Regions from separate parts of the Metabacillus sp. RB-C-LZQ-3-1 genome, predicted to be linked through region 1. Evidence: predicted binding sites of a transcription regulator. Region 1 holds the regulator's gene; each other region holds the start of a gene.
The links. Region 1 encodes LexA, which represses DNA repair genes until DNA is damaged. Its sites were predicted from a motif close to CGAACATATGTTCG; they were not measured.
Positions count from the first base shown of each region.

Region 2: AC4GZ8_RS10065 (YolD-like family protein) is a predicted target of LexA. The motif match lies at 1,774-1,787, and genes of this name have one in related genera.
Region 3: AC4GZ8_RS21410 (YolD-like family protein) is a predicted target of LexA. The motif match lies at 4,570-4,583, and genes of this name have one in related genera.

Region 1 covers NZ_JBZFLI010000002.1:123,486-131,277, reverse strand. The annotation lists gene AC4GZ8_RS04010 (hypothetical protein) at 42-275, opposite strand; gene AC4GZ8_RS04005 (YneF family protein) at 559-777, opposite strand; gene sirA (sporulation inhibitor of replication protein SirA) at 863-1,312, opposite strand; gene AC4GZ8_RS03995 (DUF896 domain-containing protein) at 1,672-1,902, opposite strand; gene AC4GZ8_RS03990 (YneB family resolvase-like protein) at 2,057-2,728, opposite strand; gene yneA (cell division suppressor protein YneA) at 2,766-3,077, opposite strand; gene lexA (transcriptional repressor LexA) at 3,232-3,852, shown strand; gene glnA (type I glutamate--ammonia ligase) at 3,920-5,254, opposite strand; gene AC4GZ8_RS03970 (MerR family transcriptional regulator) at 5,313-5,714, opposite strand; gene AC4GZ8_RS03965 (methionine gamma-lyase family protein) at 5,820-7,094, opposite strand; gene hflX (GTPase HflX) at 7,098-7,792, opposite strand, start outside.
Region 2 covers NZ_JBZFLI010000005.1:133,599-141,390, forward strand. The annotation lists gene AC4GZ8_RS10050 (hypothetical protein) at 1-215, shown strand, start outside; gene AC4GZ8_RS10055 (peptidoglycan recognition protein family protein) at 261-1,229, shown strand; gene AC4GZ8_RS10060 (hypothetical protein) at 1,243-1,386, opposite strand; gene AC4GZ8_RS10065 (YolD-like family protein) at 1,404-1,736, opposite strand; gene AC4GZ8_RS10070 (hypothetical protein) at 1,854-2,078, shown strand; gene AC4GZ8_RS10075 (hypothetical protein) at 2,065-2,259, opposite strand; gene AC4GZ8_RS10080 (helix-turn-helix domain-containing protein) at 2,246-2,467, opposite strand; gene AC4GZ8_RS10085 (hypothetical protein) at 2,832-3,083, shown strand; gene AC4GZ8_RS10090 (FtsK/SpoIIIE domain-containing protein) at 3,096-4,262, shown strand; gene AC4GZ8_RS10095 (hypothetical protein) at 4,246-4,935, shown strand; gene AC4GZ8_RS10100 (hypothetical protein) at 5,132-6,154, shown strand; gene AC4GZ8_RS10105 (hypothetical protein) at 6,175-6,546, shown strand; gene AC4GZ8_RS10110 (hypothetical protein) at 6,645-6,971, shown strand; partial or broken gene AC4GZ8_RS10115 (sporulation protein YhbH) at 7,037-7,189, shown strand; gene AC4GZ8_RS10120 (response regulator transcription factor) at 7,367-7,792, shown strand, end outside.
Region 3 covers NZ_JBZFLI010000018.1:27,582-35,373, reverse strand. The annotation lists gene AC4GZ8_RS21445 (bifunctional helix-turn-helix transcriptional regulator/GNAT family N-acetyltransferase) at 1-691, opposite strand, end outside; gene AC4GZ8_RS21440 (hypothetical protein) at 1,125-1,595, shown strand; gene AC4GZ8_RS21435 (hypothetical protein) at 1,595-2,098, shown strand; gene AC4GZ8_RS21430 (DUF4825 domain-containing protein) at 2,496-2,945, opposite strand; gene AC4GZ8_RS21425 (hypothetical protein) at 3,036-3,518, opposite strand; gene AC4GZ8_RS21420 (YjdJ family protein) at 3,694-4,179, opposite strand; gene AC4GZ8_RS21415 (hypothetical protein) at 4,286-4,510, opposite strand; gene AC4GZ8_RS21410 (YolD-like family protein) at 4,621-4,893, shown strand; gene AC4GZ8_RS21405 (hypothetical protein) at 4,886-5,086, shown strand; gene thiE (thiamine phosphate synthase) at 5,272-5,925, opposite strand; gene thiD (bifunctional hydroxymethylpyrimidine kinase/phosphomethylpyrimidine kinase) at 5,926-6,735, opposite strand; gene thiM (hydroxyethylthiazole kinase) at 6,758-7,564, opposite strand; gene AC4GZ8_RS21385 (SDR family oxidoreductase) at 7,587-7,792, opposite strand, start outside.

The sequences.
Region 1 (7,792 bases):
CAGTCATTTTGAAATAGTATTTTTCCTTAAATAGTAGAATTTTACGGTACTAAATTTAAATCAGCAGTTTGTTCACCTATAATAAAAGTATTTTGATGTTTCTCAGTTTTTCCATAAATATATAGCGGGACATGTTTATATTCCCGACTTTGATCCTCAACAGATAAAATCCATTTATTAAATTCCATTTTTCTTAAATAATGTGCCTTTGGGTCAAAAAAAGTTACAGGATTACCGTAGGGAACAACAACGGGTAATATCAAAGTAACAAACATTAAACTCTCCCTCTACAATGTTTTCCATATTGTATGCTGGTTAAAGCAAGAGTGGTCACTGCTATATATTATTTCCTTTGTATCTGTTCAGAAAATACAAAAAAACCACCATTCATTGGATTCGTTTCCAATAAAATAAGTGGTTTCGGATTGATCTAATGAAATAAAGCAAAAATAAGTAAAAGTTTCGAAGGGGAATTCACTTACGATAAATTTATTTATGAAAACTTATCAAAAATACATCTTCGATTAACCTTAAAACCTTGTTATATCAACGTTTCTTTTATTTTTGCATTTTGTTCATTTGAGACATCATTTGGTTGATTTTCTTCTGGGATGGTTTCATTCCCATTTGCATCATCATCATTTTCAGCATTTGTTCATTAATTGGTGGATTTTTCTTTAGGTAATTCATCATATATTTACGCGCAATGAAAAATCCTAGTGCAACTCCAGCAAGTAGTGCTAGAATGCCTACTAGAATAACAACCCATAATTCCATTGGTTTTCCTCCTTCGTGTTGTCTATCTTACAGTGTACTAAATCCTTTGCTATTATACAACATTTGAACTAAATTTCTCTATATTTTAGCCAAAATTTCTTTCTTTTATTGGGTTTAACCAACCATATCTTTCACCTTTAAAGTCCATAGCTAAAAAACAAGGATCAAACTTTCGTAATACTTCAAAGAATATTGTTTCTGCTTCAAAACTTCCATCAGATGAAAGCTCAAGATGTCGATTTTTTACAATGAGAGTGGCATTCCCTACGTTTCCTTTAAGAGCAATTTTATGTATATGATGGAACATTTGATAATCCGAACGGTTTGATAAATGCGTACCAAGAAGTTGATGTATAAATAATGCTGGGATTGGTTTTGTAATATAATGAATTTGTTTTTCGATCGTACTTCCATGAGCTGAACGAGCTGATGTCCAGTGAAAGTCTTGAAACAGATGGTAGATTTTAGATTCCCGTCCAAAGTAATGACTCGCAAACTCTTCTTCTATTAAATAAATATAATAGTGTCTCACCATTTCACTCTCCCCAACCATTCTATTTCTCTAATTATATAAGAAATCAAAAGAAATAATTGTCTTAAACTGGAGAGATAAGCCACTATTTTTGTCGAACGAATCTACTTATTTACAAATTCATAGAAAAGCGCGAGCGCCTTGGTTAGCCTAGGGCAAATAACCCCACTTTGTAATAAAAGGTGTTCTTTGCCTTCTATTACAAAGTCGTTAGACCCTGGAGGCTTTCGCTGTATTGCACTTACACATCCTGTGCGATCTAAGGCTAGGCGCTGGAGCTAGACTCTAAAACTAAGTGCAAAGAGTTTTAAACTAGCTTATCTAAAAAAATAAGAGGAGAAATAGATCTCTCCCCCCTGCTATTAATGAAGATCTTTTCTTCTCTCATTTTTAATTTTTTGAGGAGTTACATCATTTCCATTTGGATCAACAACTGTAACACCCTTTAGTGTACTTTTCATTGATGAACGAAAAGCTTGTAAATATTCTTTTCGCAAAGCTTGTTGTTCTGTCTTCTCTTTCTCTGTTAAGCCTTTTGCTTTTGATTTCTTTGATAATTCATTTATACGATCTATTTTAGACTTTGGTAACATATCAGTACTCCTCTCATAACTAGTAACTATTCTAATCAACAAAATGATAAGAAACTACAATCATGTTTTAGATTATTTAATATTTTGGTTTAATACCACAAATGTCATCATACTAAATTGAGAGGAAAATAACAACTGAATGAACATCAATGTCTCATTGAACATTACTATCATCTGAATTAATTTGAAGCTTTTCTACGTGTTCCTTATACCTCCTATGAACTGTTGCTTTGCTTACTTCGAAGCCGACACCTCTAAGGGTAGCAGCTATTTCATGAAATGTTAGCTTTTTATCTCTTAACTTAAGTATTTCTTCAATTGGTACCTCGATCTTCTCACGACCTCCACCTTGATCCTGGTTTTTTAAATTATTCTGAGGCTTAAATCCATTCTCAATAGCCCGATTCATCCCTCTTTTAATCTTGTAATTGATAAGTTTTCTTTGAAACTCTTCCACTGCAGCTAAAATATTCAATACCATTGAATCCGTTTCTGATAGTTCAGGTTCACCCTTTTCGTTTAGTGTGAATACTGTAGCTTCTAACTTTTTTATTTCGTGTAAAAGGGCAATTTTCGCGTGTCCTCTCCCTAATCTTGTATCATCTTGAACTAGAAGAACCGATGCCTTCTTATCTTTTAATAATGCAAGTGCTTCAATAATTCCATCACGGTCTACATCATAACCACTATGTCTATCTTCTATTACTTTTATCACGTCCATATTATGAGAAGCAGCTAATGATAGTAACTCTTCCTTTTGTCTCTCAATTGACGTGTCCTGCGTATCTTTCTCGGTACTTACTCGACAATAAACAACCGCCTTCATAAACTATCACATCACCTTAACCAAAAAATCTTACTATTTATTCACTAGCAATCTGATGAAATTGATAAATTTCTTCTTTTTGTACTGGGACAAAAACAATGTCTCCAGGTTTTATTGTAGTAGAATAAAGATTATTTTTTTCCTGAACCCATTTGACAAATTCTTGCTTTGAAATATTTTTATTCTCTTGGAATTGATCAGCAATTGTCCAAAGACTATCGCCTTCTTTAATTTCAACTTGATGATAATTTTCTAAGCTATCTGTTTTATTAGTGTAAGTAATTCCTACTGTTATTGCTAGTAGAACGACAAAAAAAGCTAGTATGTAAGATAATGATTCCCTTTTCATAATAACACCCCATAAGAATATTTGTTCGTATTTATAAACTCAGTATAGTACGAACAACTGTTCTAGTCAAGTGTTTTTTCGAACTTATGTTTGTATATATAGGTAAAAGATGCTATAATAAACATAAATTAGAGGATCCGAGGTGTCACAAAGGATGACGAAACTATCAAAAAGACAACAAGATATTTTAAGTTTTATAAAAGATGAGGTCCAAAAGAAAGGTTACCCACCTTCCGTTCGTGAAATTGGTGAAGCAGTAGGACTAGCATCAAGCTCCACAGTTCATGGTCATTTAGCTAGATTAGAATCAAAAGGATTAATTAGACGGGACCCTACAAAACCTAGAGCAATCGAAATCTTAGAAGAAGAAACATCCCATATCCCTAAGAACAATGTCATTAATGTTCCAGTAATCGGGAAGGTAACAGCAGGTCTTCCTATTACTGCAATCGAAAATGTTGAAGAATATTTTCCTTTACCAGATCGCTATGTTTCAGATGATGAACATGTATTCATGTTAGAAATTATGGGTGAAAGTATGATTGAGGCTGGAATTTTAGATGGTGATTTAGTAATCGTTCGCCAGCAGCAAACAGCAAACAACGGTGATATTGTTGTTGCTATGACAGATGATGATGAGGCAACATGTAAAAGATTTTTTAAGGAAAAAGATTATATTCGCCTGCAACCTGAAAATTCAACTATGGAACCTATTATTTTACGAAATGTTAGTATATTAGGAAAAGTAATTGGCGTTTATCGCACTGTACACTAAGTATTGAAGGATAAGCTTTTTTTATAGCAGCAAAAAAGCCTCGACAATTTGTCGAGGCTTTTTACTATTAATACATTGACATGTATTGCTCTCTTTCCCATGGGTGAACCTGTGTACGGAACATATCCCACTCGATTTCTTTTGCTTCAATAAAGTGCTCAAATAAGTGTTCACCTAAAGCATGCTTCATTGTGCTGTCAGCTTTTAATAAATCTAATGCTTGAGCTAATGTTGCCGGTAAATCAACGATTCCATTTTCAACACGCTCTTCTTTAGACATAACATAAATGTTACGATCAATTGGTTTTGGAGCATCAAGATTATTTTTAATCCCATCAAGACCTGCAGCTAATAAAACACTCATTGCTAAATAAGGGTTTGCAGCAGGGTCAACACTACGTACTTCAACACGAGTACTTAAACCACGCGAAGCTGGAATACGAATTAGTGGACTTCTGTTTTGTGCAGACCAAGCAACATAACAAGGTGCTTCATAACCAGGAACAAGACGTTTGTATGAGTTTACAGTTGGGTTTGTCACTGCAGTAAATGCAGGTGCATGTTTAATAATTCCTGCGATAAATTGTCTTGCAGTATCACTTAATTGCAGATCACCATTTGGATCAAGGAATGCATTTTCCCCTTTACTGAATAAAGATAAGTTACAGTGCATACCTGAACCATTAACACCAAATAATGGTTTTGGCATAAATGTAGCATGTAAACCATGCTTACGAGCAATTGTCTTTACAACTAGTTTAAATGTTTGAATATCATCACATGCTTTAATTGCAGAAGCATATTTAAAGTCAATCTCATGTTGTCCTGGAGCCACTTCGTGGTGAGAAGCTTCAATTTCGAAGCCCATTTCTTCAAGCTCTAGAACGATATCACGACGGCAGTTTTCACCAAGATCCGTTGGTGCTAAGTCAAAGTAACCGCCATTATCATTAAGTTCAAGTGTTGGCTCGCCTTTTTCGTCTAATTTAAATAAGAAGAATTCCGGCTCTGGCCCTAAGTTAAAATCAGTAAATCCAAGCTCTTCCATTTCACTTAGGATACGACGTAAATTATTACGTGGGTCACCTGCAAATGGAGTTCCATCTGGATTATAGATATCACAAATAAAACGAGCTACTTTTCCTTTTTCAGCAGTCCAAGGGAAGATAACAAATGTATCTAAATCAGGATATAAATACATATCAGACTCTTCAATACGGACAAAACCTTCAATTGAAGAACCATCAAACATCATTTTGTTATCAAGTGCTTTATCAAGCTGACTTACTGGAATTTCAACGTTTTTAATTGTTCCAAGAATATCCGTAAATTGTAAACGGATGTATTTTACATTATTCTCTTTTACTAAGCTCACAATATCTTCTCTTGAATATTTAGCCACCCTGAAAATCTCCTCTCCAATTTCAAAAAGTTATATTCAATTATTCATTGCTACTATATTAATGGAAAAATCTTGACATGTCACCATGTCTCAATGTAGGTCGATTAAAACGACCCGCCTGCATAAGCTCAGACTTAAGAAGTTTTCGTAATTCAGCATCACTTAAATCAGGTTTTTCAACTGTTTTAGGTTGCTCTTGTTTTTCTTCTTTATGTGAGCTTTTACGGGAGAAAATTTCCTTTATTCCCGCTAAGTTGACACCCTGTTCAATTAAATTACGAATCTCCAATAATTTATCTACATCGTTAAATGAAAATAATCTTCGATTGCTCTCCGTTCTAGCTGGAAAAATCAATTCATTTTCTTCATAATAACGAATTTGCCTTGCAGATAAATCAGTGAGCTGCATAACAATTCCAATAGGAAATAGGGGCATTGAGCGTCGAATATTATCACTCATGTTATTCGCTCCTTTTAGTTAACTGTTTTCATTATAACCTATGTAACATTATGTGTCAATTAAATGTCAGCTTACATAACATAGTTTCGTCATCTATTTTTGTAGTTAACTAACAATCGAGATTAAATTTTTGTCTATTAAAGAATCGACAGCTGAACAAACTGCAATTTTCACATGAGAGTATGTAAGTCCGCCTTGAACATATGCAACGTAAGGTGCCCGTAGCGGTCCATCAGCAGACAGCTCGATGCTAGCTCCTTGAATAAAAGTTCCTGCTGCCATTATGACATCATCCTCATACCCAGGCATATAGTTCGGGTATGGTGTTACATGTGAATTAATTGGTGATGAATACTGGATTGCTTGACAAAAAGCGACCATCATGTCTGGATCATCAAATTGAACAGACTGTATTAAGTCAGTCCTTTTACTGTTCCACATTGGGCTTGTCTTTAAACCCAATTCCTCTAAGAATGCGGAAGTAAATACTGCTCCCTTTAATGCTTGTCCCACTACATGCGGTGCCATAAAGAACCCTTGATACATCTCTTGCAAGCTATATAGAGACGCACCTGCTTCGGCTCCTATTCCCGGGGATGTCATACGAAATGCGCAGGCGTCGATTAAATCTTGTTTACCAACAAGATAACCACCTGTTTTGGCAAGTCCACCACCTGGATTTTTGATGAGTGATCCAGCCATTAGGTCTGCCCCTACATGACAAGGCTCCAGTTCTTCTACAAATTCACCATAGCAGTTATCTACGAAAATGACAATATCTTCTTTTAAGGATTTAACAAAATTAATCATTTCTTGAATTTCTGAAATTGTAAACGATGGTCTTGTGGCATATCCTTTAGATCTTTGAATTCCGATCATTTTTGTTTTATTGGTAATAGCTTGCTTTACTGCTTCATAATTTACTGCTCCATTTTCCTTTAATTCTACTGATTGATAATCGATTTGAAATTCTTTTAAAGAACCGATGCCACTTCCTCTTATCCCTACAATCTCTTCTAGCGTGTCATATGGCTTACCAGTGATATAAAGGAGTTCATCTCCTGGTCTTAAAACCCCAAACAATGCAATCGATATAGCGTGAGTACCTGAAATAATTTGTGGTCGAACTAATCCCGCTTCACCACCAAACACGTCTGCATAGACTTTTTCTAACGTATCCCTTCCAATATCATCGTAGCCATAACCTGTAGTCGGGATAAAGTGAGAGTCGCTTACCCTATGATGCTGGAAGCTTTTTAATACCTTAAATTGATTAACTTCACTCATTTTATCTATTACTGAATGAATTGAACGAATCTTTTTTTCTACATTCTCTACGATTGGTGCAAGTTTCTCACCATTTTTCAAAAAATCAAACATTTCTTAACCCTCTCCGTTAAACTTCTCTAGTTGTGAGTTGATCGAATGTTCAGGAAGAACGAAACCCTCTATTTCATACTTTTCACGTTTCTCATTAAATTCGATCTTTTCAATTAATGACTCTGTTTTCAATTGGGAAATCAATCTGCCTTCATTTGCCGGTACAAGGATGGAGTATTGTTTCATTGAATCCTTAGCAATTGTTTCAACCTTGGTCAATAACATTTCTAAGTCCGCTTCGTTAAAGGCTGTTATTTTCACATAATCAGCTGAAGGTGATGGAACAAATGATGCAGGAGTAAGATCCTTCTTATTATAAACGGTTAAAATCGGTCTATCTGATACTTCAAGTTGCTCTAAAAGTTTATAAACTGTTTTTTCATGGTTGGAATAGTCTTCATTAGAGCTATCAACTACGTGTAAAATAAGATCAGCTTCCTTTACCTCCTCTAAGGTAGAACGGAAAGCAGCGACAAGTGTTGTTGGTAAATCTTGAATAAACCCAACCGTATCTGTTATCAAAGCTTGATATGTTGAAGGTAACAGGACCTTGCGTGTCATTGGATCTAATGTAGCAAATAATAAATTTTCTTCATAACTGCCTGCTGTTGTTAAGCGATTAAAGATCGTTGATTTCCCAGCGTTTGTATAGCCAACTAACGCAATTTGAAACGCTTGGTTTTTCTTGCGACGTTCAC
Region 2 (7,792 bases), on a different contig from region 1:
GATTTTTAACGGCTTTACTCATGTTTTTCGGAACAATAGGAGTATCATTTGATTGGTTTACTGTGGACAGTATTAATGCATTTGTAGTCTTAATTAGCGCATTTGTTGCTCTGGTCATTAACGGTTATGCCGTATGGAAAAATACATTCGTCACTAAAAAATCACAACAATTTAAAGAAAATGCTTTGAAAGCTCAAGGGATAATCAAAAAATAAGCTACCTAACGGTGGCTTTTTATTTTGTCCAAAGGAGGAAGTAGAATGGCTATTAAAGATATACCAAAATATAAGGATATTCGTAACTCAATTCGTAGAAAAGGTCGTTATCCGTTTGTTGGTACAGCTGTTAAAGATACTCATGTCATTCATCATTCCATGACAGCTCAACATTTAAAAGGATCTAACCCACACTCATTTGCCAATACACATATAGATACAAATGGCTGGCATGGTTGTGCATATCCTTTTGTGATAATGCCTGATGGAACTATTTATCAAACTGATGATTTAGATAGACGTACCTATCATGCAGGTAATACAAATACACGCTCTATAGGAACGTGTCTAGTAGGCGATTTTCGTAAAGAGGGTGCTAATGAAAAACCTACTATGGAACAAATGGTTTCACTGCACCTATTGAACAAAGAGTTATTTAAAGTGCTCCCTAATATGAAGTACGTAAAAGGTCATCAAGAGTGCCCAGGTTACTCATGGAAGAACTGCCCTGGCGATACTTGGAACTTCAAGGATGTAATTGCTGGCAAGGGGATAGACCTAAACAGCAAAAATAAAACTGTGACTTCTTCTAACCTAAAGACAGAAAAAGAACCACGTAAAGTTTGGTATCCATCAAGTGTTGTAGATTATAAATACGGTGTGTATGGCCAACCTGGCACTGATTCATGGAAGGCAAAAGCTTCTGAGTATAAAGGATTTATTCTTGCTGCACGATTCGAACAAATTGTGAAAGGAACTGAATGGGTAAATATCTGGAATGGCCATGAAAACATTGGTTGGATTGATAAAAAGCAATTGTCTATTTTGGAATTTGGGTGGCTGACTGCCTTGCAAGACATTCAAGGCTATTCATATAAGGATCTTACATCTCCATACGGTACAATTAAAAAAGGTGAGCGATTTGCTTTCTTAGAAGAGCATGATAATAAGTACTTGGTCATGTGTTTTAACAAAGCTCTTTGGGTAGAAAAACTGTTTGTTAAAAATGGTTAAATAAAAAAAGAGCTCACTTTTTAGTGGGCTCTAACTGTTCTAACATTTCTAAAATGCCTTTTAACATTTCATATCCTCTAATTCTCTTGTTTGCTTCCTCTGGTGTAATACCGTCTTTCTTTAATTGCTCAATTAACTCTAACCATTTATCATTCATAAAAAACACTCCTATTGTTATTCAGCGAAATCCACTTTCAAAATATCTTCAACTTTTAAATAAAATCTATCACCATGTATATCCAACAATCGGAGTTCTTTTCTTTTATTGTCGACATAATGAATTTTACCAATAAAAAATTTTATATCTCCATGTTCAAAGTAAGTAAAGACAAGTTCTTTATTATATTCCATTGCTTCACAAATTAAAAAGTTTATCTCTTCAAGTTGATGATCATCTAAAATTGGTTTTTCCAATTTATCTAGACTTTTATCAAAATCCCTTAAATTCTGAACATGTTCGGGCATCATAAATGCAGTCCACTTCTTTGTACCTCGATCGCGAATCATAAAATCATCCCTTTTGTATTATCGTGTTACTATTATACGAAAATACGTTCGTGTTATCAATTGAAATCGAACATGCGTTCCTATATAATTTAAGAATACAGAAAAGGAGCTGATAAGATGAATGGTTTATTGAAAACTTCTAGGGAAGAAAAGTTACCAATTGAAATAATGTATATCTCTGGAAAAGGAGACATTTCACATAGAACAATTATTGTAAAACAAATACAAGATGAATATATTAGAGCTTATTGTATTTCTAAGCAACAACCAAGGATATTCAATAAGTCCAATATCTTATCGGTTGCAAAACCAAGAATACGGGATAAAATCAACTATGCATAAAAAGAAACCGCCAATGATGGCGGTTATTTATTTGAACAACTTCCCTAATAAATTTTCCTGTAGCTTTACTAGCTGCTCTTCTTGCAACAGGTTTACCTATAGTTCCCTTTTTTACTGCATTCACATCTCCCAGGAATTTAGAAACCTTATATAAAATACTTCGAATTTTATTGATTGACATCCTCTTCCTCCAATCTTTCATAAAGATCATCTACCGCACAATCTAAATGTAGTGCCAAATCAAACAATATCTTTGCGGAAGGGTAGCTTTTTCCCGTACACCAATTTGATACAGTGTTTAAAGAACACCTATACCTTTCTTTAAAAAATGACCTCGTATACGGAGACTTTTCAATAAGCCATCCAATGTTACTTTTTAACTTATTCATTCTCATCACCAATTAATACATTCTACAAAAGTCAGTTATGACCTTTCAAAAACTCATTTAAATCTTTCACAATTAATTTTGGAGAGACAAGCAAATTTTCCTAAATCATTCATAGGCTATTAACATGAAACCTAAACAGTAGTTTTCATGAAGGGATTATGTATGTGATAAGAAACTACATGAATCCTACCATTTAATTAATGCACCAACAACACAGAATCTAATTAAATAGGGCTAATGCATAAGTACAAGAAATACACCAATTATCAAAAGAAAAACAAAACATGTTAAGAACTTGAAGGGGTGAGAGATAGGTATGAGAGGGAGCGCGAGGGAGAGAAAGGAAAGAGAGAGGGGAAACGATGTGAGGTTGTATTCAGGTCTTTTGCCATCAGTAACGATTAGTGGTCTGTTTGATTTAACACCTCAAATGACAGGTTTGTATGGGGTTGTTTTGGGTGTCGGAGGCTTGGCTATACTTTCACACCTAATTGAAATTAACTCAGCTAAAAATGGCTATAGCAAGCTTGCTTACATCGTTGAATCGATTACTCGTTTTATTTTACCTGTAGGAGCATTTAGTTTTATGGTTTGGGCTTTATTTAAGATTGTATAGGAGGGTTATCAGATGATTAGCGAGTTTATTCAGCGTCAGAAGGCAAAAAGTGACTTGAACAAATGCTTTATGAATGCAGGTCTTTTCCAAACTTATAAAAACAGTGGCGGCAGGCAATTCCATACCACTCCTAAAATACAGTCCATTGAACTTAAAGAAGATTCTACCAAGTATGTTTTTACCCTTTTAAATGGAATGGATCCAAAAGAGGTTATGAAAAAAGAGTATGTTTTTATGCAGTCGTTTGGTTCAAATATCGAATTAGAAGGTGATTTTAAATGCTTCTTTTTGACTATTCACAAAAAGCAAATGCCAAAAGAGTTGATTTATAAGGAAAAAGAGGTATTTGATAACATAAGGAAAATTAAGTTAGGTATTATTTGCGGTCAAGATAGACATGGTCAGTACGTATCTTTCGATATGCTTAAACAACCTCATATTTTAATTGCTGGTGAAACTGGTTCTGGAAAATCTACTCAATTACGATCCATCCTCACAACCTTGATTCTAGCCAAGAACCCGAGTGAATTAGAGCTGTACCTTGGTGATTGCAAAAAGTCAGAGTTTCATATTTTCCGTAAGGTTGAACACGTTAAATGCGTGCTAAGTAATGCTAAGGATATAAAGAAGATGCTGCTACATGTTAAACAAGAATTAGACGAACGAAGTGATTTGACTGAGATTTACGAGGTCAGTCACGTTGATGATCTTCCAGAAGAACATAAGCGACCCTATATTGTGGTCTGTATCGATGAATTTGTTATGCTTCGCAAGGATGAAGAGATCATGGAGATTCTAACGGAGTTAGTAGCAATAGGAAGAACACTTGGAGTTTTTGCTATTCTTTCAATGCAGCGCCCTAACGCAAAGGTACTTGATACTACAATAAGAGCAAATTTGACCGTAAGTATGGGATTCAAATTGCGAGATATAACCGAATCAAGGATTGTAAATACACCATTAGCTCATGAAATTGATGTGAGTGGGCGTTTTATTATGAATAGTGACAAATTATATGAGCTACAAGCACCATTTCTTACTTTAGAAAAAGCTAAACAACTTTTGGATCCGTTTATGGTTGCTAAGGAAGTAAAGGAAGTCTTTTCGGAAGAAAAACTACAAGAAGAAATACCACCACTATATGAAAAGGATGTGTTTTTTGATGCTGACGAAGCGTGACAAAACCATTATTGCTGATTTAAACAGGTTTAGAGTAATGGATCGTGATTCTGTAGCAGAAATTCATTTCAGCAACTTGAAAAATCCTATTTTAGCAGCAAATAACGTGTTATTGCGTTTAGTTCGTGACGGAAAAATACAGCGTTCAAAGGCTTTTACTCCATTTGTTTATTTTGGCCCAGATGTAAATATGAAAAAGAATAGTGCAAAGATTGGTCATTTTCTTGCTATCCTGTCTGTTTATAAGGAGATTCTTCAACAGGGGAAAATTGATACATTCCTTGTTGAACCTAAATACGGTAAAAAAGGTATAGCAGAACCAGATGTCTTCTGTATTTACAGACGAACGCCTTTCTTTATAGAGGTTCAAAAGACAATCTATAGTGAAAAACAAATGTCAGATAAACTGGAAAGGTATGTAGATCTATACCAAAGTGGTGTGATCGCAACTGAATCTTGGCAAAATCCTGAAAAGAGAATTTTTCCACATATTCTAATTATTTCAGAGCAACGTTATGCCGTGGAGAACAATTATCCGTTTCGAATCATTCAAGCCCCATCTTTTACACACTTTTTACAATCCCTAAAACCTAGAGAAAGCAATCAAACAAACCCTAAAATAAGGACTAAATCAAATAATAATGGAACAATAAGAGTAAATATAGGTAATTAATCACCTCCTTATTGTATTTAAAAGTACTAACAGGCAAGCCTTGCTAGTAAATAAAGCCTTTGTTTTTCAGACGGAGGCTTTATTATTAAGTAATTCTTCCTAATAAAATCCCCTAAAAGTTTTATTTTTCATTGACAAGTATTTACAAAATAGAATATGTTCTTTTTATAGACAAGAAATAGAGGGGGGAACTGCATTGAGCTTAAAAGATGTTCTAATCATGGAAGTACCTTCAGGAGCATTAAAAAAAGTAGTTAAAGACAAAAAGGTCGAAGCTAAACTAAGTTCAATTGAGGACATGGCAAACGCATTATCTGACAGCTTGCCTGATGCGGGGAATAAGTTAGCTGACGAGTATAAATTTGCTGGAAGCACGTCTGTTAATTTGAACATTATGATGAAGGGGTTAAGTCAAGAATGGCAAAATCGAGATTTCTTTATTGCACATCTTAAAAAGAAATATACTCCTGCTATTTTTGGACCTGGAATTAGACCTGTTTTGGACACTACTCCAAAATTAATAAATGCTTATGAACATCAAAATAAATTAGTTTTGGCTTTTTCGTTTTTGGGACCGCCAAGACGGGTATTAGAAAACTTCCAGATTGTTGTCAGACGTCCACAATTTGTTGAGTATGTTATTATTCACTTCTCACCCTTTGCAGTGGAAATTCGTTCTAATCCTGATAAAAATAAATTGTTTAGAGATGCAGTGTTAGACATTATGAATGTTAAAGATAAAGAAGATGTTATCTGGGATAGAGCAACGAAACTTACGGATGGACAAGCTAATGAATTAGCTCGAAAATTAGGCGCTAAACTAAGAGCTGCGAAGCATAAAATGATCGTTGGACCTTACGCAACGAAAGAGGTAACAGCGAATACTCAAGTCGATGATTTAGAATCAACGGAGGAGTATCAAAAGGAATTTATAAATCAACCAATGAAGAAGAAGACACTGGTTTTTGAACATACCTATAGCTTTGGGTACACTGAAACGGTTTCTTATGTTGTTACTGATCAAGGGCTGTGGATAAGGTCGAAATCTGGCGAAGAAGTTATTAGGCATATTCTTGACCAGATAATTCAAATAAGATATCCTTCAGATATAGAAACAGATCCGGAAGAATTAATAGAAGATGAAGAATCATTAATAGATTCACCAGAAAATGAAGAAAACATGAATGATAGAGAAGAACTGGTAATAAATATTAAATAAAAGTTCGGAGGTGACCTACTGTGTTATACATCGTTGATGATATTTTGGAAGAAATGGCTATACAAAATGTAAAGCACTTTGCTCCACATTATGTATGCCAACTAGCTGGCACAAATGATCTTAAGGCTGTAACCGATCATTTATTTGAGTTAGTTGGAAAAAAGCTCAAAGTGTACTTTGAGGTTGAATGTCCTGATGGTGATAGTGATTACACAGTAGGTTCACCAAATGAAGTAGAAACGGAGCCTCGAAGATGTTCTATTTGTGACCTGGAATACATTCCAGATCCTGAAAGAATATGGGTGGCCTTTGATTTCCTGCCAGGATATCTAGAGCATGTAAAAAAAAAGTCAGTAAAAATGCACAACCTCAAAGAATTAGTCATGGCGTAAATGGTAAAGAAGAAGTATATGTTAATTCCTCAACTTTAGCAGATCTAATGAATGCTGGAGTTAATTTTAATTTAATTTTTAATAATGGAGATGTGTTAATGGATAGTAGTCAAAAAACTGGTCATCTAATTGGTAATACTTTTGGAGACAATACAGCTTTTCAAAGTAAAGATGTTACTCAGACAAAAACAACAACCACTAATGAATTTTCAAGTGCCTATGCTAATCTAATAAAAGATATACAAGCTATTAACAATGAAGTTCAAAGAGAGCAAGCTACATTTATTGCTGAACAAATAAAATCTGCTTATGAAAACAATAAGAAACCCGAAGCAAAGAAACCCCTAGAACTTTTGAGAAAAGTTCTAGGCGATGTAGGATCAATTGCTTCCATAGCGAGCATTTGTGGAGTTACTTTACTTTAAATTAAAACGAACCTCTGAAAAAGGGTTCGTTTTTTATATATTTAGTTTGTGTATAGGGTACATAAGTGTACCAATATAATCGTCACTCAACCCTAATGTCCGCATATAAAAATGTCAATGATGAGAAGTTCCGCTATTATATCCTCAAGCAAAAAGCAGATGTTTTCCAAGCAATGAAAAGTTTCTTTAGAAAAGATGACAATAAAATGTATGCTTAGCAAGGAAGCCCCAAAAGAAATTGGGGCTCTTTTCATTTTGCCTGCTCGTTTTATAAAAAGGATAGGGGCCCCCTTCACTAAGATGGATCATTTACCATTTGTCATACCAATTATGGGTGTATAATAGGATGTAAGGGTTATTCACATAACTGATTGTCTCTTATGAGGGGGATCACGATGAAAACGGGAGAATTATACAGAACACTTATTGTGGACGATGAAACATTAATAAGGCAAGGGATAAAACATTATATAAATTGGGAACAAGAAGGCTTTCAAGTGATAGGAGAAGCATCGAATGGCCAAGAGGCACTTGAATTAATTGAGTTCACAAATCCGCATATTATCTTAACTGATATTGTTATGCCAATCATGGATGGAGAAGAATTGACGAGAATAGTGAAAGAGAAATATCCCCATATCCAAATCATCATCTTGAGTAGCTTTGGAGAATTCGATTATGTTCGCTCAACTTTCCAAAATGGGGCTATAGACTATATCTTAAAGCCAAAGCTTGATTCTGAAGGGTTGTTAAAGGTATTAAGAACAGCAGTGAGCAAAATACCTGCTTTTCTTGAAACGAAAAAAAGGAATGACAGCTCT
Region 3 (7,792 bases), on a different contig from region 1:
TTACTAAAAACCATCTTAATTGTCCTACTTTTTTATGATCATTCACCAAACCAATACAACCTGCAAACTGACCACCAATTTCTGCTATCCATATCTTTTCTATTTCAGCATCAAAGGTTTCGCGAAGATATGATAAGAAACTTTTATCCCACTTATATACTTGGTTATAAAAAGACCATTGTTTTTCAATGATGTTATTGACATCTTCAGAAGTGTAATAACTCCTAATTGAAACAAATTCTTCTTTTTCTTTAAATGAATGAGCAAGAATTTCTTGTATTGTGTTCATGGAATAAACGAGCTTTTCTTGTTCGGAATGATCTAATTTTTTAAGAATATAATCTACCTGCTGGTTTGCCTTCTTTTCCAACTCTTTATAAATGAATTCCCCGTAATCTGTTACATATAAAAGATGATTACGTCCATCTTCTTTACACTTCTGTTTACGGATCATTTTCTCTTTTTCGAATTTTTTGATAATTCTGCTTGTATAACCGCCATCTAAACCCAATTTTTCCTGAATATTTTTAGCCGTACAATTGTTAGTGTTGTAGATTTCAAATAGAATACGAGTTTCTGATAAAGAAAAAGGGCTGTCATATATATGTTCATTTAAAAAGCCTAAAACATCCGTATAAAACCGATTGAACTTCCTAAACTCAAGGCCGAACTGACTTTCCACATTACTCATTTGTACACCTCTTAAATTCTAATATTTTATTATTTACCAATTTTACCCTTAAACACTTGCCTAAGTCAACTATTATTTCTGTTTAATGTAAGCGATAAATATTGTACGTATTTACAGAATAAAAGTAATTTTAAATGAATAAGCCTTTTGGATGCATATAAAAAGCATCAACTGACTTTGATGACAATTAAGCAAAACAACAAAAGGACTAAAAGGTCTTAATTTAAGGTTCATTTTTTATTTCCTCATTCTTGGAAATTCTCTCACTTTTTCTTCATAAGTTTCCAACTTCATTTATCAATCCATTTAATTTAGTAGTTCAAAATGCATTTTGGTTGGTAAGGGAGGTGTTTATCATTTATAAAACACAGGAAAGAATATATTTTTTTCAAAAAGTAGATAATAAGATAAAAGTTCTTGAGGAGGGCCGAAATTGGGATTTGCCATTATCTTCTTTGCTTCATGGCTAATAACTGCACTATTTGTAGTCATGAAAAAAAAACTTTCGTTTATCGAAAATTCATTTGTCATACTATTTGCTCTCATTATTAGTATAAATTGGTCCTGGTTTATTTATGAAGAGTGGAAACTTGTTGAAATATCCTCACAGCCTTTGAATCATACCGCCTTTTTAATCAGCCGGAGCATAACCATACCATTAATAATTGTTACAACGATGAATTTATTAGATGCAGCTTCTTCTGCAGTGAAATCATTCATGATTATTTTGTTCTCAGTTTTCATCTTGGCTTTATTAGTTGTGATTAGTAATTATTTTAATATAACGAATGCTATTAGATGGAATTTTATTTACGATATCTTGTACCTCATTTCACTAAATCTAATGACATATTTTTTTCTATTTTATTTCCGGAAACTTAGCCAAATTGAGGTGAAAGTTTAATGATTCCGTGGGAGAGTTTCGATAAAAATGAAGTTTTCCTCATAATTTTAAATATTGCTGCATACTTAGTCGTTTTTCTTCTTCCCAAAAAACTAACACTTCAAATGAAAATTTTTAGTTTGCTTTGGGGGTTTTCAGTTGGTACTTTATTCGATTTTACAATTGGGGGTGGATTAGTCGACTATTATAGAGTGAATGACCTAAACAATTATGAGGTAACAGATATTTTTTATTATTTATTGTTTGCACCTTTCGGATATTTCTTTTTTTATTTTTATGAAGTCTTCAGAATTTCCAAATCGACTTTTATTGTTTATGTTTTGACTTGGTCACTAATTGGAGTAGCTGCACTTTGGCTTTTAACGCTTATGGACATCATTACATTTCAAAAAGGTTTTAAGCTTTCTTATTCCTTCCCTGTTTTTTTAGTTACTCAAACCATAACAGGAATATATTTTATATTTGTCAAAATAAGAGAACAGATATTAGTAAACAAATCATAATAATAAAGTGATCTGTTCTGTCCCCTCTATGCGGGATCACAAATACAAGCATTTTCATTATTAGGTTATTTTTTTCAATAAATAACCTAACTGAAATGCTCTCTTTCTCTTCTTTATTCCAGGCTATATTTTGTTCCATCGGTACAGTACTTTATCCGAATTTTACTTCTATTAAATCCAGTTTCAATTTCCTCCCCATTCGCATTTCTTTCAGCACTGCTTCTACTTGTAGGTATCAGCAAATAACGTGTAATTATCTATGATATGACATCATTCCTGATAGGATCGAAGGTTTTCTTTCTGGTTAAAACTCATTTCCCATCATTGAATTCACCTTTAACACCACCAGAGTGAGAAATAATTTCTTTTTCCTTGTCCATCTGTCATCCTAAATTCTTTAAATGTTAAGAAAGCGATTAACATTATTTTCATCTTCTATTGTTTCCTGGATAAGTTCTCTTAGTTCATCTTCGTTGTCGATTTCATGCAAGTCTTTTCCATACCATGTTTCTAGATCTTCTCGCGAAATTGAGTAGTCATCCATATCAGAATTAAATGTAATCCAATTCACATTTTGTATTAACGTAAACAAATATGTAGCATTATTAATAACTGTTTCTTTATCAAACAATTCATACTTTACAATGATACCAAATGGTTCCTCTTTTGTTTTTAGTTCAATCCCATTAAAATGTTCTGCGGCCAGTAATTGATTAACAATGTTTATTACTGCACTGTTATCACCAACAAACGAATCTTTATATTGAAAAATATCATTACTTGTATGATTTGAATTACATCCGATTACAAAAAGTAATATCAATAATAAGATGGTTAATTTTCTCACTAACAATTCTCCTTTTAAATCCCAAAATCTCACTTTATTAATATGGCAAAATTACACTTAAACTTTCTTCATAAACGTTTCTCTTTATTTTTAGCTGTTAGTAAATATTTCACGTGTTATTTCTTCTTTATTCCTACCTATTACTATTATTTCGTAGGTTTCATTAGATGCAGGCAAGTTATTTGATTTTATATTTTTATTGGCAAGATTAATAAGTTCATTTAGAATGTTCTCATCATTTATTTTTGGTTTTTGAAATGAATTTTTCAAAATAATTTTTATTGGTTGTGGGTTAAAGTCTATTGCGATCCCTGTATAATCGCTACTACTATTTTTTAAAGAATCATCAATTTGAGGAATAACGTACATCCATTTATTCTCAAAATCATTATCTGGAATAGGCTGAATACTATCAGAATCAAAAAAATTAAATTTAATTCCAACAAACAATAGCAAGAAAAATAAAAAAATGACTCCTGCTGCCTCAAAAGCGTGTTTTCCTTGTTTGTTTTTAAATCTTATTTCCTTCCTATATTTTTGTTGTATTTTCCTCATTTTTGAATCTATTTTCATAAAAGGACTCCTTAAACTAGTTAGGTTTTAAGGTATGTTGACCAAGAAAATTTTTTCTACTAAATTAATTATTTTTATGTAGAACAATTATAGAATTCATCCTTTTTACGTTAGTAGAAAACTCTACAATTTAATACTAGTTTTAACATAAATATCCATTATTATGAGTTTATAACTAAACCTTTGCTTTTAATAATCTAATTCTGACTAAAATTTGAAAGTAAATGATGATTGCTGTTGTTACACATAATGAGCCACAAATGATAAATAGAGAGAACAGGATACGGCCACCTATTGTTGAAGAATTAAAGGTAAAATAGCTAAATAGTAATAAACCTCCTCCCAATACTGAAAGATAGTAAGAAAACCATTTTTTCATTTGTTTTAAAGAATAGAAACCAATAAGAATTAATATATATAAACTGCTTAAAATCATAATAATGGGAAAAACAGGTTGAAATTTAGAAGCATCAATAAAGTAATCCAATTGTGAAATGTCACTATGATAACTTACTCCGCCATTAATTAGCTGTGTAAAAGGTGTAGAATATCTCCATTCCCAAGGATTATCCAAAATCGCACTGCCTTCATACCAAGCAACGGCCGTTGAAAATAAAAGGAGCATAGCGGCAACACCGAATTGAGTGATAAAACGAATCATATTACATACGACCTCCCAAATGCATTTTAAACCGCATTTCTCATTTTACCATAAACTGTAATTAATTACTCCGCAATATTGGCTAAAATGGTAACAGCACCTTATTTTATGCATAATGTACATTATTTTTTATTTGCCTTTTTGCAGCTGATAAAATATTGGAACGATTGAATAAACGTGGTTGCTGTTTCAAGAGGCAAAAGGCTTTTATATATTCGTTTTGAATCTCTTTTACAATAATCGTTCGTTGAGTAATTTTTCCGGTATTTGATAAATAAATTATTTCAACTGGAAATTTCTCTTCTTTAGACCTTTGTAGTAAACCATTCATCATATCAACTCCTTTCTTTATATTATATGCAAACACACGTTCTTTTTATACTGGAAAATCGAACATATTTTCGTATAATAAGGATATGATATTAAAAAAGGATGGGAATTATGATTAGAGTTTGTGATAAAACTTCGTATTCTGTAGAGAAACCTATACTTCATACACATCAATTGGACGAGATTAATCAAACCATTTATGAGGCAATGGAAAATAATAAAGAACTTGTTTTTACTTACTTCGAAAAAGGAGATATGAAGCTTTATGTAGGCAAAATTCATTATATTGATTTGATAAAGCAGGAACTTCGACTTATGGATCTACAAGGGGATGTATTTTATTTGAAATATAAAGATATTCTTAGAGTTGATTTTCATGAGTAACAGATATCACATCATGTATGTTTACTGGAAGGGTCAAAATAAATTAATAAAGGTAATGGATTGGAAAGAGGCTAGAATGATTAACTTTACGATTGATGAAATTGATAAGAATAATTTAGATGCTGAGTTGAGGGAGTATATACGTTCTATTAAAAACGAGATTGAGGATGGGAAATACAATTATAAAATTTGAATGCCTGATATCCATTTAGAATTCACACCAAAAACATCACGATTTTTTAACACCTTATAAAATATGCCCCTCTATTTAGTTGGCATTTAAAATTTACTTGTCAACTAATTGAGGGGCTAGTTAAATTTTGTGAAAAAATGTAAGCTAAATAAATGATAGTTTAACCTATAAATCAATTGCAGAGATTAAAAATTGATGGCCTGTACAAGTTTACCGGCATTTTCCTTTGGATCTTTTGCAAGACTAATTTCACTTATGACGGCTACACCATCGCCCCCGCTTTTAATAATAGGTGCTGCATTTTCCGAAGTAATTCCGCCAATTCCCACAATTGGGATCTCAATCTCCTTGATCCGAACTTCATTTATCAAACTTGTCCCTTGAGGGGTTTTTGCATCTTCCTTCGATTTCGTTGGATAAATAGGTCCGATCCCAACATAATCCGCCCCTTCTTTAATTGCTTTTTTTACTTCTTCTAGGTTATGTGTTGAAACTCCTAGAATTTTATCGCCAATTTTCTGTCTTACCTCTTTGGCAGATGCATCGTCCTGACCAATGTGTACACCATCTGCATCTAGTTGAAGGGCTAACTCGACATCATCATTTACAATAAAAGGGATATTGTTTTCTTTGCAAATCGCTTGTAATTGCTTGGCAAAGTGAAATTTTTCATCACCGCTATAGGCACCTTTTCCTTTTTCCCTGTACTGAAAGATTGTGATTCCACCTTTAATGGCTTGTTCCAAAACACTTGCAGGTTCAGAGGTGCAATTATTACTTCCCATAATGAAATATACGTTCAGTAGCTTCCTCATCTTGTCGTTTGAAATTCTTGGCATCTATTTTTCACCTCTTTGTCGACGTTGGTATGCCCAATGATTTGTAGGACCGTGACCCCCGCCAATTTCCAGGTCATCTTCAATGGCGGCTTGGATAAATTGTTTTGCCGTTTTAACTGCATCCTTCACTGCTTTTCCTTTTGCAAGTTCAGCTGTTAGTGCCGCAGCAAAAGTACATCCTGTCCCATGAGTATTTTTTGTTTCCATCCGTTTCCCATTAAAATAAGTAAATTCTTCGCCGTCATATAGGATGTCTATTAGCTCTTCTTCATCACTATGTCCACCCTTCATGACAACATGCTTGACACCTAGCTTATGCAATCGTTTCGCTGCTTCTAAACGATCATCTATTGATTGAATACTCATCTCAGCAAGAACTTCTGCCTCCGGAATATTAGGTGTAATCACCATGGCTAAAGGAAGTAAATGTTCTTTCAACGCGAAGACAGCTTCATCCTGTAACAATGACGCTCCGCCTTTTGCAATCATTACTGGATCTACAACTACATTTTCCCATTTATACGTCTTGATACAATCTGAAACGGCACGGATAATTTCACTGCTAAATAACATCCCCGTTTTTACAGCATTCGCTCCAAGATCATGACCAATCGCCTCAATTTGCTTTATAACGGCTTCGACTGATAATGGATAGACACCATGAACACCAAGTGTATTTTGTGCAGTGACAGCTGTAATGGCTGACATTCCAAACACATCTAACTCTTGAAAGGTTTTCAAATCTGCTTGAATACCGGCTCCGCCTCCGCTATCTGATCCTGCTATTGTTAACGCTTTTCCTATTGTCATGATCTCACTCTCCCTCTACTTTTTACAATTTTTCAACCTTCATGCGAGCTTGTAAATCATCAGTTGAAATTTTCATTAATTGATTCAATAATTCAATTTGAAAGCTGCCTGGTCCCTCTTCAACAGTTATTTGTGCTGCTAGCTCTGCCGATACCCCGTAAGCTGCAAGAGCTGCAACCGACGCGGTGATCATGTCTTTTTCAACAGCTGAAAAAGCACCAATAATCGAGCTTAATAAACAGCCAGTCCCTGTTACTTTTGTTAGAATAGGATGACCATTTTGCACAACATAGGTTGTTTCTCCATCCGTTATCACATCATCCTTACCAGTAATAACGACCGTTGTTTGAAGTTTTTTTGCTGCCTTTTGGGCTAGTTCAACAATATCACCAGAACCTTCACCAGCATCTACACCTTTAATAGCCCAATCCTCACCAATGACATTTGCCACTTCGGCTGCGTTCCCTCTTAAAATGGAAATTTTTATCTCCTTAACAATGCGATGTGATGTTTCAGTACGGTAAGGAGTTGCACCCGCCCCAACAGGATCAAACACAACAGGTACACCATGTTGATTTGCTGATTTTCCAGCGATGATCATCGCGTCAATTTCATCAGGAGTAAGAGTTCCGATATTTAATACAAGAGCTCCTGCTATTTTGGCCATATCTCCGACTTCTTCTTTTGCATAAGCCATGACTGGTGATGCTCCTAATGCTAAAAGGCCATTTGCGACAAAATTTGTGACTACCACATTTGTTATATTATGAACAAGTGGATTCGTATTTCTAACATGTACTAACGCATTTATGAATTGTGTTCGTTCCATTTGCTTTATCCCCTTTCCTTTTCTACATAACAAGACCGCCGTCTACATATAGAGTTTGCCCTGTCATAAATTTGCTCCAATCTGAAGCTAAGAATAAGACTGGACCTTCGATATCACTTGGTGAAGCAAGCCGTCTCAATGGTGTTTGGGAAATGATCATTTCCTTTACTTCTTCTTTGGTATCACGGCTTGCATCGGTTGGATAGACAAGTCCTGGTGCTACACAAT